One region of the Streptomyces sp. NPDC020747 genome, then DNA from elsewhere that is predicted to be linked to it. Evidence: riboswitches for the same ligand, from Rfam matches in the RefSeq annotation. Region 1 holds a riboswitch; the other holds the start of a gene.
The links. Region 1 has a riboswitch for S-adenosylmethionine ahead of thrC (threonine synthase). Riboswitches for the same ligand answer to the same signal wherever they lie in the genome.

Region 1 (7,471 bases):
ACGGCGGCCCTCGGCGGCTGCGGCGGTTCCTCCGGATCCGGGGACGTCACGCTGCGGCTGGTCGCGGCGGACTACGGCGACTCCGAGGCGAACAGCTCCCAGAAGTACTGGGACCAGCTGACCAAGGCCTACGAGGCGAAGAACCCCGGGGTCCGGGTCGAGGTGAGCGTCTACTCGTGGAACGAGGTGGACGCCAAGGTCAAGAAGATGGTCGCCGACGGTGACGCACCCGACATGGCGCAGATCGGCGCGTACGCCGACTACGCCGCGAAGGGCCAGCTCTACAGGGCCGACGACCTGCTCTCCATCAACACCCAGGCCGACTTCGTGGGCAGGCTCACCGAGGCGGGCGAGATAGACCGGACGCAGTACGGCATGCCGTTCGCCTCCTCGACGCGCCTGCTCTTCTACAACAAGAAGCTCTTCAGCGAGGCGGGCCTCACCCCGCCGCAGACCTGGAACCAGCTCGCGTCCGACGCCGAGGTCCTCAAGTCGCGTGGCGTGAAGTACCCGTACGCGCTGCCGCTCGGGCCCGAGGAGGCGCAGGCCGAGACGATGATGTGGCTGCTGAGCGGCGGCGACGGCTACACCGACACGGTCGGGTCGTACGGCATCGACTCCAAGCAGAACGTCGAGACCGTCACCTGGCTCAAGGAGAAACTGGTCGAGAAGGGGCTCACCGGACCCGTCGCGCCCGCGAATCTCAACCGCGCGCAGGCCTTTGCCGCGTTCACCCGCGGCGAGGTCGGCATGCTGAACGGCCACCCCACGCTGATGCGGGCCGCCGCGGCGAAGGGCGTGAAGTTCGGCATGGTGCCGATGCCCGGGATCAGCGGGCGGTCCAAGGCCACGATGGGCGTCGCCGACTGGATGATGGCCTTCAGGAAGCCCGGGCACGCCGAACAGGTCGGGAACTTCCTCGACTACGTCTACAGCGAGAAGAACGTGCTCAGGTTCTCGCACGAGTACAACCTGCTGCCGGTGACCACGTCGGCGTCCGAGGCCATGTCCGCGGACAAGTCCGACGCGGATCTTGTCGGCTTCCTCGACGAGTTGCCCAACGCCGAGCTGTATCCCGTGGCCAAGACGTCCTGGGCGTCCGTCAGCGCGGACATCAAGCAGCAGATAGGCAAGGCGGTCGGCCCGAAGGGCAGTCCGGCGGCGATCCTGGGGCAGCTGCAGCGGGCCGCTGCCGCGGAGGAGAGCGCGGGATAGCCCTGTCGGTGGCAGCGGCTACCGTGCCGGGCATGGATGACAGGGAGCTGACCCCCCAGGAACTTGCCGTCCTCGCCCTGGAGCGGCGGGGGTGGTCCACGCCGGGGGCCAAGGAGCGGGCGATACGGGAGGAACTGGGGCTGGCCCCCGTCCGCTACTACCAACTCCTGAACGCCCTCCTGGACGCGCCCCGAGCCCTGGCCCACGACCCGGTGACGATCAACCGCCTGCGCCGGGTGAGGGATGTACGCCGGGCAGAGAGGGAGGGTTGAGGGCTTTTCTCCTCGCCCCCGCCGCCCCTACCCATTCCCGTCCCTTTTCGGGGGCCAGCCCCCGAACCCCCGCTCCTCAAACGCCGGAGGGGCTGATTTTCAGCCCGTCCGGCGTTTGAGGACGAGCGCGTCAGCGCGATACGGGGGTTCGGGGGCGGAGCCCCTGAGGAAGTGACGGGAATGGGTAGGGGCGGCGGGGGCGAAAGACTTCACCCCCGCGGATAAGGTCGCAGCATGGCCAGTCACCCCGAGTCATCGTCGATGCCGACCCCCGTGACCCCGGCGGGCCGAGACGGCCTCGAAGCCATCATCGCGAGGCCCGACAAGGCAGTCCTCGCCTTCGACTTCGACGGCACCCTCGCCCCGATCGTCCCGGACCCCGAACAGGCCCGCGCCCACCCGGACGCCGTACCCGCCCTCGCGGCACTCGCCCCGAAGGTCGCCTCCGTCGCAGTCGTCACCGGAAGGCCGGCCGGAGTGGCCGTACGACACGGCGGCTTCGCCGGAGTCCCGGGCCTGGAGCACCTCGTCGTGCTCGGCCACTACGGGGCGGAACGCTGGGACGCCGTCACCGGCACCGTCCAGGCCCCCGCCCCCCACCCCGGCGTCGCCGAGGCCCGCGCCGAACTCCCCGGCTTCCTCGACTCCATCGGCGCCTGGCAGGGCACGTGGATCGAGGAGAAGGGCAGGGCGGTCGCGGTCCACACCCGCCGCGCCAAGGACCCCCAGGCCGCCTTCGAGGCCCTCCGTGAGCCCCTCACCGAGCTCGCCACCCGCCACGGCCTGATCGTCGAACCGGGAAGAATGGTGCTGGAACTGCGCCCGGCCGGCATGGACAAGGGCGTCGCCCTCGGCGAGTACGTACGCGACATCGGCGCCGAGTCGGTCATGTACTGCGGCGACGACCTGGGCGACCTCCCCGCCTTCGCCGCCGTGGAGAAACTCCGCTCCGACGGCACCCCCGGCCTCCTCGTCTGCAGCGGCAGCAACGAGGTGACGGAACTGTCCGACCGCGCGGACCTGGTGGTGGACGGCCCGGCGGGGGTAGTACGCCTGCTGGCTTCCCTGGCAACTGAGCTGGGCTGAAACCGCGCCCGTCAGGGGCGCGGGGAACGGCGCAATCTTTTAGTCCGCGGACCGCAGCGCCTCAAGCTGGTCCAGGAACCACTGTGCCGGAGGCAGAGCCGTCGCAGCGGCAGCCAACCGCTTGGTCCTCTCCGCCCGTTCACCCGCCGGCATCGTCAACGCCTCGTGCAACGCCCGGGCCGTGCCCGAAACGTCGTACGGGTTCACCACGACCGCGTCCTCGCCCAACTCCTCGTACGCTCCGGCCTCCCGCGAGAGCACCAGCACGCACCCGTCGTCCGACACGACCGGCACCTCCTTGGCGACGAGGTTCATGCCGTCCCGGATGGGGTTGACGAGGGCCACGTCCGCCAGCCGGTAGGAGGCCAGGGAACGCGCGAAGTCGTCCTTGAGGTTCAGCAGGACCGGGGTCCAACCAGGCGTCCCGTACCGGGAGTTGATCTCGTCCGCGACCCGCTGCACCTCTGCCGTGTAGTCGCGGTAGACCGCCAGGTCCTGCCGCGACGGGTACGCGAACGCCACGTGCACCACCCGCTCGCGCCACTCCGGCCGCTCCTCCAGCAGCTCCCGGAACGCCAGCAGCCCGCGCACGATGTTCTTGGACAGCTCGGTCCGGTCCACCCGCACGATCGCCTTACGGGCACTGCCGTCCGGGTCCGTGCCGATCTGCTCGCGCAGTACCGCCAGCCGCTCGTCCACGTCCGGCCGGTGCGAGCGCTCGCGCAGGAAGTCCGCGTCCGCCCCGAGACCGTGCACCCCGATCCGCGTACCGGAGGGGATCCCGGGGCCCAGGACGGCGTGACAGCAGTCCGTGAACGCGTCCGCCCACCGCTGGGTGAGGAACGCGGCCCGGTCCGCCCCGAGGATCCCGCCGAGCACCTTCGCCGCGATGTCGTCCGGCAGCAGCCGGAAGTACTCCGGCGGAGCCCACGGCGTGTGCGAGAAGTGCCCGATCCGCAGGTCCGGGCGGAGCTCGCGGAGCATCCGCGGGACGAGGACCAGGTGGTAGTCCTGCACGAGGACGGCCGCGCCGTCCGCGGCCTCCTCGGCCAGCGCCTCGGCGAAGGCGTGGTTGTACGTCTCGAACGCCGCCCACTGGCGCCGGAACTCCTTGTCGAAGACCGGCTCAAGCGGTGTCTGGTAGAGCAGGTGGTTGACGAACCACAGCACGGAGTTGGCGATGTCGTTGTACGCGGCGGCGTGGGTGTCGGCGTCGATGTCCAGCATCCGTACGCCGTCCTCGCCCACCCCGCGTCGTACGGCCTCGCGGTCGCCGTCGCCGAGGGCCGAGCACACCCACAGGGCGCCCGCGTCCGGGCCGATCGCGGAGAGCCCGGAGACCAGGCCGCCTCCGCCGCGCTTGGCGGTGAGCGCCCCGGTCTCGTCCTGGGTGTACGAGACCGGGCCGCGGTTGGAGGCGACCAGGATGTTGTGGGTGCCACGGGTGGAGACCATGACTCGAAATCTAGCCCCCGCCGTAAACGCTCAAACGTTCCCACCCGCCGCGGGGTCGGGTTTGCGGGCCGTGGAGCGCTACGCGGCCTTTCGTTCCACGTACTCCTCGATGTCCGCCATCGGCGGCCTCTCCTCCATGTCCACCGAATACGTACGCGGCTCGAAGCCGTGCTCGCCGCGTTCGAACTGGGTCAGGGAGGGGCGGATCATGTGGCCGCGGGCCAGGCGGAGCTGGGCGGTGCGGTAGATCGCGGCGGACATGCGGCCCAGGGCCTGCCCGTCCTGGTGGCGGTGTTTGCGGACGCCGACGTCGACCTGGGCCAGCGCGTCCAGGCCCACCAGGTGCAGCGCGTCGACCAGCATGCCCAGCTCGACGCCGTAGCCGACGGGGAACGGGAGCTGTTCGAGGAGGGAGCGGCGGGCCGCGTACTCCCCGCCCAGCGGCTGGACGAACCCGGCCAGCTGCGGCCAGTGCATGTTCAGGAGCGGGCGGGCCATGAGTTCCGTGACCCGGCCCCCCTGACCTGCGGCGGTGCCCAGCGGGCGGTCGTACATCGCCTTGACGAGGTCCACGCCCGGTTCGGTCAGCAGCGGGCCGACGATCCCGGAGACGAAGTCCGCCGAGAACTCCTTCAGGTCCGCGTCGACGAAGGCCACGATGTCCCCGCTGGTGACCAGCAGGGAGCGCCACAGCACCTCGCCCTTGCCGGGGACGGCCGGGATACGGGGCAGGATCTCGTCCCGGTGCACGACACGGGCCCCCGCCTCGGCGGCGACCTCGGAGGTGCGGTCCGTCGAACCCGAGTCGATCACCACGATCTCGTCGACGAGCGGCACCTTCCTGGTCATCAGCTCACGGCGGATGATCGCGACGATCTCGCCGACGGTCTCCTCCTCGTTGAGCGCGGGCAGTACGACACTCACCGTGGAGCCCGTGGCACGCTTCGCGGCGATGAGTTGCTTGAGCGGGCGGTCCTCGACGGACCAGGAGCGCGTGCTCAGCCAGCGCTCGACGTCTTCCAGCACGTGCGGCTCTCCCTTGCGTTCTTCGGGATGCGTGTGTCCGACGCGCGATGGGGGTCCCCCCGCTCGAGCGGAGTCGAGAGTGGGGGAGTGGAGTGCCTCACTGTCATCTCGCGGTTCGGACGGCTCTCTCCACCATCCAGGCCTTCGGTTACAGTCTTGAACAACGCTGATGACCATCGCATGTCGGGGGTCGTTGCGTGTACAACCAAAACCACAACCGAATAGCGCTCATCCAGAGGGGCAGAGGGATACGGCCCGTTGAAGCCCCGGCAACCCTCCGGCCGGTCTCGTCCTGATCATCGTCGATCAGCGCGGCGAGGCTCCCGGCTCGGGAAGGTGCCAAATCCGTCTCACGGCGAAGTGCGTCGTGAGGAAGATGAGGAAAGGGCCTCGCCTCCATGGCTGCGCAGACAGTTGCAAGCACCACGAACTCCACCACCGCGAACTCCGCGAACACCGTCGACCTGGGTCCGGCCACCGCGCTTTCCTGCCGCGAATGCGGCCACCGCGTCCCGCTCGGTCCGGTCTTCGCCTGCGAGGAGTGTTTCGGCCCGCTGGAGATCGCGTACGACTTCTCGGCGTACGACGCCGAGGAGCTCCGCAAGCGGATCGAAGCGGGCCCCGCGAACATCTGGCGGTACGCGCCGCTGCTGCCCGTCCCCGCGGACGTGGCGGACAAGCCCAACATCAACCCCGGCTGGACCAAGCTCGTCCAGGCCGACAACCTCGCGCGCGAGCTGGGTGTCGACGCCGGCAAGCTCTTCGTGAAGGACGACTCCGGGAACCCGACGCACTCCTTCAAGGACCGGGTCGTCGCCCAGGCCATCGAAGCGGCCCGCGCGTTCAACTTCACCACTCTCTCCTGCTCCTCCACCGGCAACCTCGCCGGCGCGGTGGGCGCCGCCGCCGCGCGCGCCGGCTTCCGGTCCTGCGTGTTCATCCCGCACGACCTGGAGCAGGGCAAGGTCGTCATGGCCGCGGTCTACGGCGGCGAGCTCGTCGGCATCGAGGGCAACTACGACGACGTGAACCGCTTCTGCTCCGAGCTGATCGGCGACCCGGCCGGCGAGGGCTGGGGCTTCGTCAACGTCAACCTGCGGCCGTACTACGCGGAGGGCTCCAAGACCCTCGCGTACGAGATCTGCGAGCAGCTCGGCTGGCAGCTGCCGGACCAGCTCGTCGTGCCCATCGCCTCCGGGTCGCAGCTCACGAAGATCGACAAGGGGCTGCAGGAGCTGATCAAGCTCGGGCTCGTCGAGGACAAGCCGTACAAGATCTTCGGTGCGCAGGCCGAGGGCTGCTCGCCGGTGTCCGTGGCGTACAAGGCCGGGCACGACGTCGTACGGCCGCAGAAGCCGAACACGATCGCGAAGTCGCTCGCGATCGGAAATCCGGCGGACGGTCCTTACGTTCTCGATATCGCCCGGCGGACGGGCGGGGCCGTGGAGGACGTGAACGACGAGCAGGTGGTCGACGCGATCAAGTTGCTGGCGCGTACCGAGGGAATCTTTGCGGAGACCGCCGGTGGTGTGACGGTGGGAGTGGCGAAGAAGCTGATCGAGAACGGTCTGCTGGATCCGAGTCTGACCACTGTCGTGCTCAACACCGGTGATGGTCTGAAGACCTTGGACGCGGTTGCTTCCGACACGGGGCTGACCGCGACCATTCGTCCGAACCTGGATTCCTTCCGTGAGGCCGGTCTCGGTTAGTTCGCCGCGCTCCTAAAAGACCGCGCACTTCCCCGCGCCCCTGACGGGGCGCTTCGCACCCGACCGGAGGTCCAACCCCATGAGCGTCAACGTACGTATCCCCACCATCCTGCGCACCTACACGGGCGGCAAGGCCGAGGTCGCTGCCGAGGGGGCGACTCTTGGTGAGGTCATCTCCGATCTGGAGAAGAACCACACCGGTATCGCCGCCCGGGTCCTGGACGACCAGGGGCAGCTGCGGCGGTTCGTCAACGTGTACGTGAACGACGACGACGTGCGTTTCGAGCAGGGGCTGGAGACGGCGACGCCGGACGGGGCCGGGGTGTCGATCATTCCCGCCGTCGCCGGCGGCTGACCGTCGGGGGCCGTGCCGGAGGCTGATCATTACCTTCGGTAACTGCCGTCACCGAGAGTTCATCGAATTGCCCCCTCCGTGAGAGAAGCGGAAGGGGCAATTCTGTATGGTTGAGCGCGGTACAGTTGGGGAACCTGCTTCGATCCGCACGCCGGGCGCATTGAGATCCCGCCCGAAGCCCGACAAGAAGTAGCCAAAGTGCCCCGCCTTTTTGAGCCTTTTATGGCATTCACGGGGCCCGACTTGCCCTGAATCTTCGTGAATTCTTCACATATTCCCGATCAGTCGTGCCCGGAATTCTCGTCGGATTGACCTGTTGCAGACGGCAGTTGGACGGATACATTCAGCCGCGG
Region 2 (7,471 bases), on a different contig from region 1:
GCATCGGGATGGGCCAGGCCCAAGTGGTCGCGCAGGGTCGTGCCCTCGTACTCCGTACGGAACACACCGCGCTCCTGGAGCAGCGGGACCACCGTGTCGGCGAAGGCGTCCAGGCCGCCGGGGGTGATGTGCGGGACGAGGATGAAGCCGTCGCTCGCGTCGGCCTGGACGAGGTCGTCGATGGTGGCCGCGACCGTGGCCGGGGAACCGACGAAGGCCTGGCGGTTGCCGGTCTCGATGACCAGGTCGCGGATGGACCAGTTGTTGGCCGCCGCGCGCTCGCGCCACTCGCGGGCGGTGGCCAGCGGGTCGCGGTACATCCGGACCTGGGCCCGGCCGCGCGCGACGGTGTGCTCGCCGAGGTCGGGGTCGATGTCGGGCAGCGGTCCTTCGGGGTCGTACGCGGACAGGTCACGGTTCCAGACGAACTCCAGGTGCTTGATGGCGGTCGCCCCGCTGACCTGCTGCCGGCGCACCTCGCGGGCCAGTTCCGCGGCCTCGGCGTCGGTGTCGCCGAGGACGAAGGTCGCCGCGGGCAGGATCAGCAGCTGGTCGGGCGTACGGCCGTAGCGGGCCAGGCGTCCCTTGACGTCCGTGTAGAACGCCTGGCCGTCCTTGAGGGTGGCGTACCGGCTGAAGATCGCGTCGGCCCCGGCGGCGGCGAACTCGCGGCCCTCCTCGGAGTCGCCGGCCTGGAAGATCACCGGGCGGCCCTGCGGGGAGCGCGGGACGTTGAACTGCCCCTCGATGTCGAAGTGTTGACCTTGGTGGACGAAGGCGCCGGCCTTCGCGTCGCGCAGGAAGGTGCCGGTGTCCTGGTCGGCGACGATCTCGTCACCGTGCCAGGAGTCGAAGAGTTCGTTCGCGGTGGCCAGGAACTCCCTGGCCCGGGAGTAGCGCTCGTCCTGCGGGAGGAAGCCGCCGCGGCGGAAGTTCTCGCCGGTGAAGGCGTCCCAGGAGGTGACGACGTTCCAGGCGGCACGCCCGTCCGAGAGGTGGTCGAGGCTGGCGAACTGCCGAGCCACTTCATAGGGCTCGTTGAAGGTGGAGTTGATGGTGCCGGTCAGGCCGAGGTGCTGGGTGACGGCCGCGAGCGCGGTGAGGACGGTGAAGGTGTCGGGGCGGCCGACGACATCCAAGTCGTAGATCTTTCCGCCCTGTTCGCGCAGTCGCAGCCCTTCGGCGAGGAACAGGAAGTCGAACTTGGCGCGTTCGGCGGTCCGCGCGAAGTGCGCGAAGGAACTGAACTCGATATGGCTGCCGGCCTCCGGGTCGCTCCACACGGTGGTGTTGTTGACGCCGGGGAAGTGGGCGGCCAGGTGGATCTGCTTCAGCGGCTTGCTCATGGTCCTGCGGTCTCCGTCCGGCTCAGGCGGTGGCGTTGGCAGCGGCGTTGGTGTCGGCGGCAGCGGCGCCGGTGGCGTTGGCCGCGTAGCGGTTGGCCGGGCGGGCGAGCCCGAGCAGTCCGCGCAGGGTGTCGGCCTCGTAGGCGCGGCGGAAGGCGCCCCGGCGCTGCAGTTCGGGGACCAGGCCCCGGGTGATGGCCGGCAGGTCGTGGCCAAGGACGGCGGGGCGCAGCCGGAAGCCGCTCAGCCCGGCCGACCACAACTCCTGGAGCAGGTCGGCGAGTTGGGCCGGTGTGCCGGTGAAGACGCGGGCGTCACTGGTGAACGGCGCTCCCGCGAGGGCGTCGAGGCGGTCCCTGCGGGCGGCCGCGGCGGCGGGTTCGTCGTCGAGGAGGACCACCAGGTCGCCGAAGACGTGCAGGGGTTGGTCGGCGCGGCCCGCGAGGGCCTGTTCGGCACGGATCTCGGCGACGATCGCGCGGGCCTGGTCGGTGTCGTGCGGGGTGACGTAGCCGATGTCGGCGGCGCGGGCCACCAGCCGGTACGGCACGCTCTGGTGGGCTAGGGCGCTGACGACGGGTTGTCCCTGTGGCGGACGCGGGGTGATGGAGGGGCCCTTGACGTTGAAGTGCCTGCCCTCGAAGTCGATGTAGTGCAGCTTTTCGCGGTCGACGAAACGGCCGGTGGCCACGTCCCGGATCTCGGCGTCGTCCTCCCAGCTGTCCCAGAGCCGGCGCACGACCTCGACGTAGTCGGCCGTCTCGTCGAAGAGTTCGCCCACCACGTCCTGCGTGGCCGTGCTGTCGTAGGCGTCCAGGCGGGGCAGCGTACGGCGGCCGAAGTGCGCCGCCTCGTTCTGACGTGCCGTCAACTGCACCCGCAGGCCCGCCCGGCCGGAACTCACGTGGTCGAGGGTGGCGATGGCCTTGGAGATGTGGAACGGCTCCGTGTGCGTGGCCACCACGGTCGGCACCAGACCTATGTGCCGGGTCAGCGGTGCGATGCGCGCGGCGACGAGAACGGCGTCGAGCCGGCCGCGGACCTGGTCGGTCCGCCCGTCCGGCTCGATGGAGTGTGAGGACTGCGGTCCGAGGCCGTCCTCGAAGGTCACGAAGTCGAGGAGACCGCGCTCGGCCTCGGCGACGAGGTCGGCCCAGTACGCGGCGGTGAACAGTTCCCGGGGCCGGGCCACCGGTTCGCGCCAGGCGGCGGGATGCCAGCCGGCGCCGTCGAGCGCCACGGCGAGGTGCAGCCGCGCCGACGAGGGCGGGGCAGAAGGTGCTGAGGACACGACAGGTGTGCCTTCCTGATCGACCGTACGGGAAAGCCGGCCCTCAGCGGAGGGCGCGGCCGCGTGGGTTACGGGTCAGGAGCAACAGAGCGCGCCGGCGAAGCGCAACAGGTCGATGTGCGGCCGGGAGTAGAGGCGTACGCGATGGAGCGGGGCGGCCTTCGTGGCGCCGCGGCGGGACATGGTTCGCGCTCGCACGTGCGTCACCTCCGCCCTTCCGGCTCGGCGGACCGGGGGTCCGGCCGACCTCGCATGCGCGGGCCCTCGGTCGGGCACCGCCTCGTCGTCAACGAGCACAACAGTACGGCTGTGTCCTTTCTTCCTGCCACCAAGAGTTCCTGTCGGGCCGGAGGCCCAGCTGCTGAGACGCCGTCTTGACGGTCCCGCGGACCGCATCAACACTGGCGGGGACGGTCACGATCGCCAGCGCCCGTCGTGCGGGGACTCCCCGTTCGTGCGGTCATCGGCCCCGGCCCGCTGGCAGGCAACCCTTCCACCGCGACGGGGTGCCCCGGGTGACGACCGGGTTCCGCCGGAGCGGCGGGGCAAGCGTGGTCTCGCGTCTCGTGAGCCCCGACGGCAGGACCGGTGGGAATTTGTCCAGGAACGGCTTGACGAGGCGCCTGCACATCGATTTGTCGCGTGTCTCCAGCGCTTACTGATCCGCTACGCGTCCGACCGATCCGGACCTGTACGGCCAGCGCAGTCACTCCGTTCCGCCACTGGCGCCCACGAGGCGGCCAGGGCCTTCGAGTTCCCCTGGAGAGTCATGCCCGAGACGGTTTCCCGCGGTTCCAGCAGCACTGACACCTTCACGACGGCGACCTCGCGCGCGACCGCCGCCCACACGACCGCCTCCCATTCGTCCGGCCGCGGCACGGCCGCCGGCGGCTCGTCCGGCCCCGTCCCGGCCGCCCGTCCGCACCGCTTCCGCGGCCGTATCGGCGTCGGTCTCGCGGGCGGCTTCTACCCGGCGCCGCACCGCTATCAGCTGTACCTGTCCGAGGCCTGTCCCTACTCGGCGCGCGTGGCGGTCGTCCTCGACCTGCTCGGCCTCACGGACTCGCTCACCACCACCGTCCTGAAGCTCCCCGCCGAGACACCCGATGCCTTCGCGTCGCTGCGCGGCGCCTACGAGGCGACCTGGCACCACTACGACGGCCCGCTCACCGCGCCCGCGCTGTGCGACCGCTGGAGCGGACGCGTCGTCAGCAACCACACGCCCGACATCCTCCGCGACCTCGCCGGCCTGCTCGCCGACCCCGAGACCGACGGAGCCCGGCTGCCCGCCCTGGACCGCCTGAACCGTCAACTCGCCTGCCAGCCCTACGTGTTGGGCGATGAGCTCGGCACCGCGGACAGGGATCTCTGGGTGACACTCACCCACCTCGACCACTTCGACGCGGCCGGCACCCTCGCTCCGTACCGCCACATCGAGGAGTACGTGCGACGCCTCGGCCGGCACCCGGACGTCTCCGGCGACGAGCGCTGAACGCGAGCCCGCGGGCCCGGTGTGACAACTGCGCGGCAGTGGGCCGGAATACGCCTTCCGGATATGCCGACAAGAGAGATAGAGATGGGGATGAAGAAAGGAAATGGTGAGGGAGTTGTAAAACGGCGGGCGGGGAGCGCATGCGCATTCAGGTACTCGGGCCGGTCTGCGCCTGGCGGGACGGCACCCGCCTCGACCTCGGTTCGCCCCAGCGCCGCGCGGTACTCGCCCTGCTCGCGGTGTCCCGTGGACAGCAACTGCCGTTCTTCGGACTCGCGGACGCGCTGTGGGGCGAGCGCCCGCCGGCCACCGCGTCGAACGTCGTCCAGACCCACATCAAGCACCTGCGCCACCTGCTGGAACCGGACCGGCCAGCACGCGCCCGCAGTGCGCTGCTCCCCCGGCTCGGCGACGGCTACGCGCTGCGCGTCCCGAACGACGCCATCGACCTGCTGCGCTTCAGGGACCTGGTCGCCGGAGCGGTGACCGTACGACGGGACGGGCGCGGCGGCGGCCAGGAGCGGGCCGCGGCCCTGCTGACCGACGCGCTCGGGCTGTGGCAGCAACCGCCCCTCGCGGACCTGCCCTTCCTCGCCGCGCACCCGGTGGTGGTCGCGCTGGCGGAGGAACGCCGTGGGGTGGTCGCCCAGTACGGCGAGGCCATGATCGCGGCGGGCAGGAGCGCCGACGCACTGCCCGTCCTGGAGGAGACCGCGGTCGCGCAGCCGCTGGACGAGGACGCCCAGGCCCGGCTCATCCGGGCGTACGAGGCCGTCGGGCGACGCGATCAGGCGGTCGCCGTCTACCGGCGGAGCCGTCGTCGGCTGGCGGACGAACTCGGCGTCGATCCCGGCCCCGCGCTGGCCGAGGCGTATGCCGCCGTGCTGCGGCGCCGCACCCGGCCTTCCGCTCCCGGTGCCGGGCAAGCTCCCGTCGGCGGCCCCGGCACGACAGGCGTCGCCGCGTTGCCCGCGCAAGTGCCCGCCCACGTACCCCCGTTCCCGCCCTCGGCGCACCGATTACCCGCGCAACTCCCGGCGGACGTACCCGACTTCGCGGGCCGTGATCCGGAACTCTCCGCGCTGGACCGGCTGTTGGCCGCGGCGGCGGACAGCCCGACGGCCGGGGCCGTCTCGGTCGTCTCCGGCACGGCCGGGGTGGGGAAGACCGCGCTGATCGTCCACTGGGCGCACCGCACGCGGCGCCGGTTCCCCGACGGCCAGCTCTACGTCAACCTGCGCGGTTACGACCCGGACCGCCCGATGCCGCCCGGTGACGCCCTGACCCGGTTCCTCAGCGTCCTCGGGGTTCCCGGTGACGCGATCCCGCTCGACGTGGACGACCGCGCGAGCCGGTTCCGGACCGAACTGGCCGACCGGCGGATGCTGGTGGTCCTGGACAACGCCCTGTCCGAGGAGCAGGTCCGCCCGTTGCTTCCCGGCTCGCCGCTGTGTGCCGTCGTGGTCACCAGCCGGGACAGCCTCGCCGGACTGGTGGCCCTGCACGGCGCCCGCCGTATCGGTCTGGGCCCGCTCCCGCCGCCCGACGCGGTCGCCCTGCTGCGCACGCTCGTCGGCGCGCGCGTCGACACCGAGCCGGGGCCGGCCGCCGCCCTGGCCGAACAGTGCGCACGTCTCCCGCTGGCGCTGCGGGTCGCGGCCGAACTCGCCGTCGCCCACCCGTCGTCGCGGCTGGCGGACCTGGTGGCGGAGCTGGCCGACCAGCAGCGGCGGCTCGACCTCCTGGACGCGGGCGGCGACCGCCGGGCGGCGGTGGAAGCGGTCTTCTCCTGGTCGTACGAGCGACTCCCCACCCCGGCCGCCCGTACTTTCCGTCTGCTGAGCCTGCACCCGGGACCGGAGGCGGACGCCGACGCGGTCGCCGCGCTGATCGGCGAAGTGCCGGGCGAGGCACTGCCCCATGCCCCGGGCGAGAGGCCGACTCATGTGCCGGGCGAGGAACGGACCCGTGTGCCGGGTGACGTGCGGGACGAGAGACCCCGGCACACGTCGGACAACCGGTCGGGCCCGGCACCGGACAGCGTGCCACGTCACGCGCCGGACCCTATGCCGGGCCGGACGTCGGCCCGTTCGTCGGATGCCGTGCCGGGCGGCAGGCCCGCGGACGCAGGTGCGAGCCCCGCCCAGGCCGCCGGGACTCTGGCGCTGCTGGCCCGGGCCCATCTCGTGGAGTCCGCCCGGCCGGGCCGGTTCGGCACGCACGACCTGCTGCGCGCCTACGCCCACCGCCTGACCCGTACGCACGACTCCGAGGCCGAGCGGCAGGCCGCGCTGGTCCGTCTCTTCGACCACTACCTGAGCACGGCCGCGGCGGCCATGGACACGCTCTACCCCGCCGAACGGCACCACAGGCCCGCTGTCGCCCCCTCCGTCCGCGTCTCGCCGGCCGTCGGTGACGCGGCCGGGGCACGGGCCTGGCTGGACGCCGAGCGGCCGACGCTGGCCGCCGTCTGCGCGGTGGCCGCGGACCGCGGCAGTCCCGGGCACGCCGTCCGCCTGGCCGCTCTGCTGTTCCGCCACCTCGACTCCGGTCACCACACCGAGGCGCTGGAGATCCACCGCCACGCCCTGCGGGCCGCCGAGACGATCGGTGACCTGGGCGGGCAGGCCCACGCGCTGACCAACCTCGGGGTCGTGCACTGGCGGCTCGCCGACGCGGGATCGGCCGAGGACCACCTCGTACGGGCCCTCGAACTGCACCTTCGGACGGGCGACCGGGCGGGGCGGGCCAGGACCCTGTCCAACCTCGGCAACGTCCACTGGCGGCTGGGCAGTCTCCGGGACGCGGCGCACGACCATCAACAGGCTCTCGCCCTCTACCGGGAGACCGGCGACCAGGTGGGACGGGCACGCACCCTCACGAACCTCGGCAATGTCTGTCTGCGGCTGGGCGAGTACGAGCAGGCGGCGGAGCACCAGCGGCAGGCCCTCGCCCTGCACGATCTGACCGGCGACCGGATCGGCCGCGCCCGCACCCTCTCCCACCTCGGCAACGCCCTTCTGCGGCTGGGCCGTTCGGAGGCCGCGGCCGAGTGCCAGGAGCAGGCCCTCGCGCTCTTCCGGCAGTTGGGGCACCACGGCGGCGAGGCGTACGCGCTGTCCGGTCTGGGCGACATCCGGCTGGGGCAGGGCGAGTTCGAGGCCGCGGTCACCTGTCAGCGGCGAGCCCTCGAACTGTTCCGTGAGAACGGGGAGGGCTACGGCGAGGCGTCGGCGCTCAACGGCCTCGCCGAGGCACTGCACGGCGGCGGCCGTCACGACGAGGCGCTCGACCACCACTCCACCGCGGCGACGGTCGCGGCCGTCACCGGTGAGCACGACC

Region 2: linked by a shared signal. The riboswitch ahead of ACH4YP_RS01815 (glutathione S-transferase C-terminal domain-containing protein) and the one ahead of thrC (threonine synthase) in region 1 are both predicted to bind S-adenosylmethionine.

Annotation. Positions count from the first base shown of each region.
Region 1 covers NZ_JBIRTJ010000006.1:235,802-243,272, reverse strand. Annotated here, with positions in the region: gene ACH4YP_RS18550 (extracellular solute-binding protein) at 1-1,215, shown strand, start outside; gene ACH4YP_RS18545 (DUF3263 domain-containing protein) at 1,248-1,487, shown strand; gene otsB (trehalose-phosphatase) at 1,722-2,573, shown strand; gene ACH4YP_RS18535 (trehalose-6-phosphate synthase) at 2,613-4,028, opposite strand; gene ACH4YP_RS18530 (glucosyl-3-phosphoglycerate synthase) at 4,107-5,054, opposite strand; SAM riboswitch class I at 5,280-5,437, shown strand; gene thrC (threonine synthase) at 5,453-6,763, shown strand; gene ACH4YP_RS18520 (ubiquitin-like small modifier protein 1) at 6,843-7,118, shown strand.
Region 2 covers NZ_JBIRTJ010000001.1:443,984-451,454, forward strand. Annotated here, with positions in the region: gene ACH4YP_RS01800 (NtaA/DmoA family FMN-dependent monooxygenase) at 1-1,346, opposite strand, end outside; gene ACH4YP_RS01805 (LLM class flavin-dependent oxidoreductase) at 1,369-2,637, opposite strand; gene ACH4YP_RS01810 (putative leader peptide) at 2,713-2,835, opposite strand; SAM riboswitch class IV at 3,050-3,195, shown strand; gene ACH4YP_RS01815 (glutathione S-transferase C-terminal domain-containing protein) at 3,407-4,129, shown strand; gene ACH4YP_RS01820 (AfsR/SARP family transcriptional regulator) at 4,270-7,471, shown strand, end outside.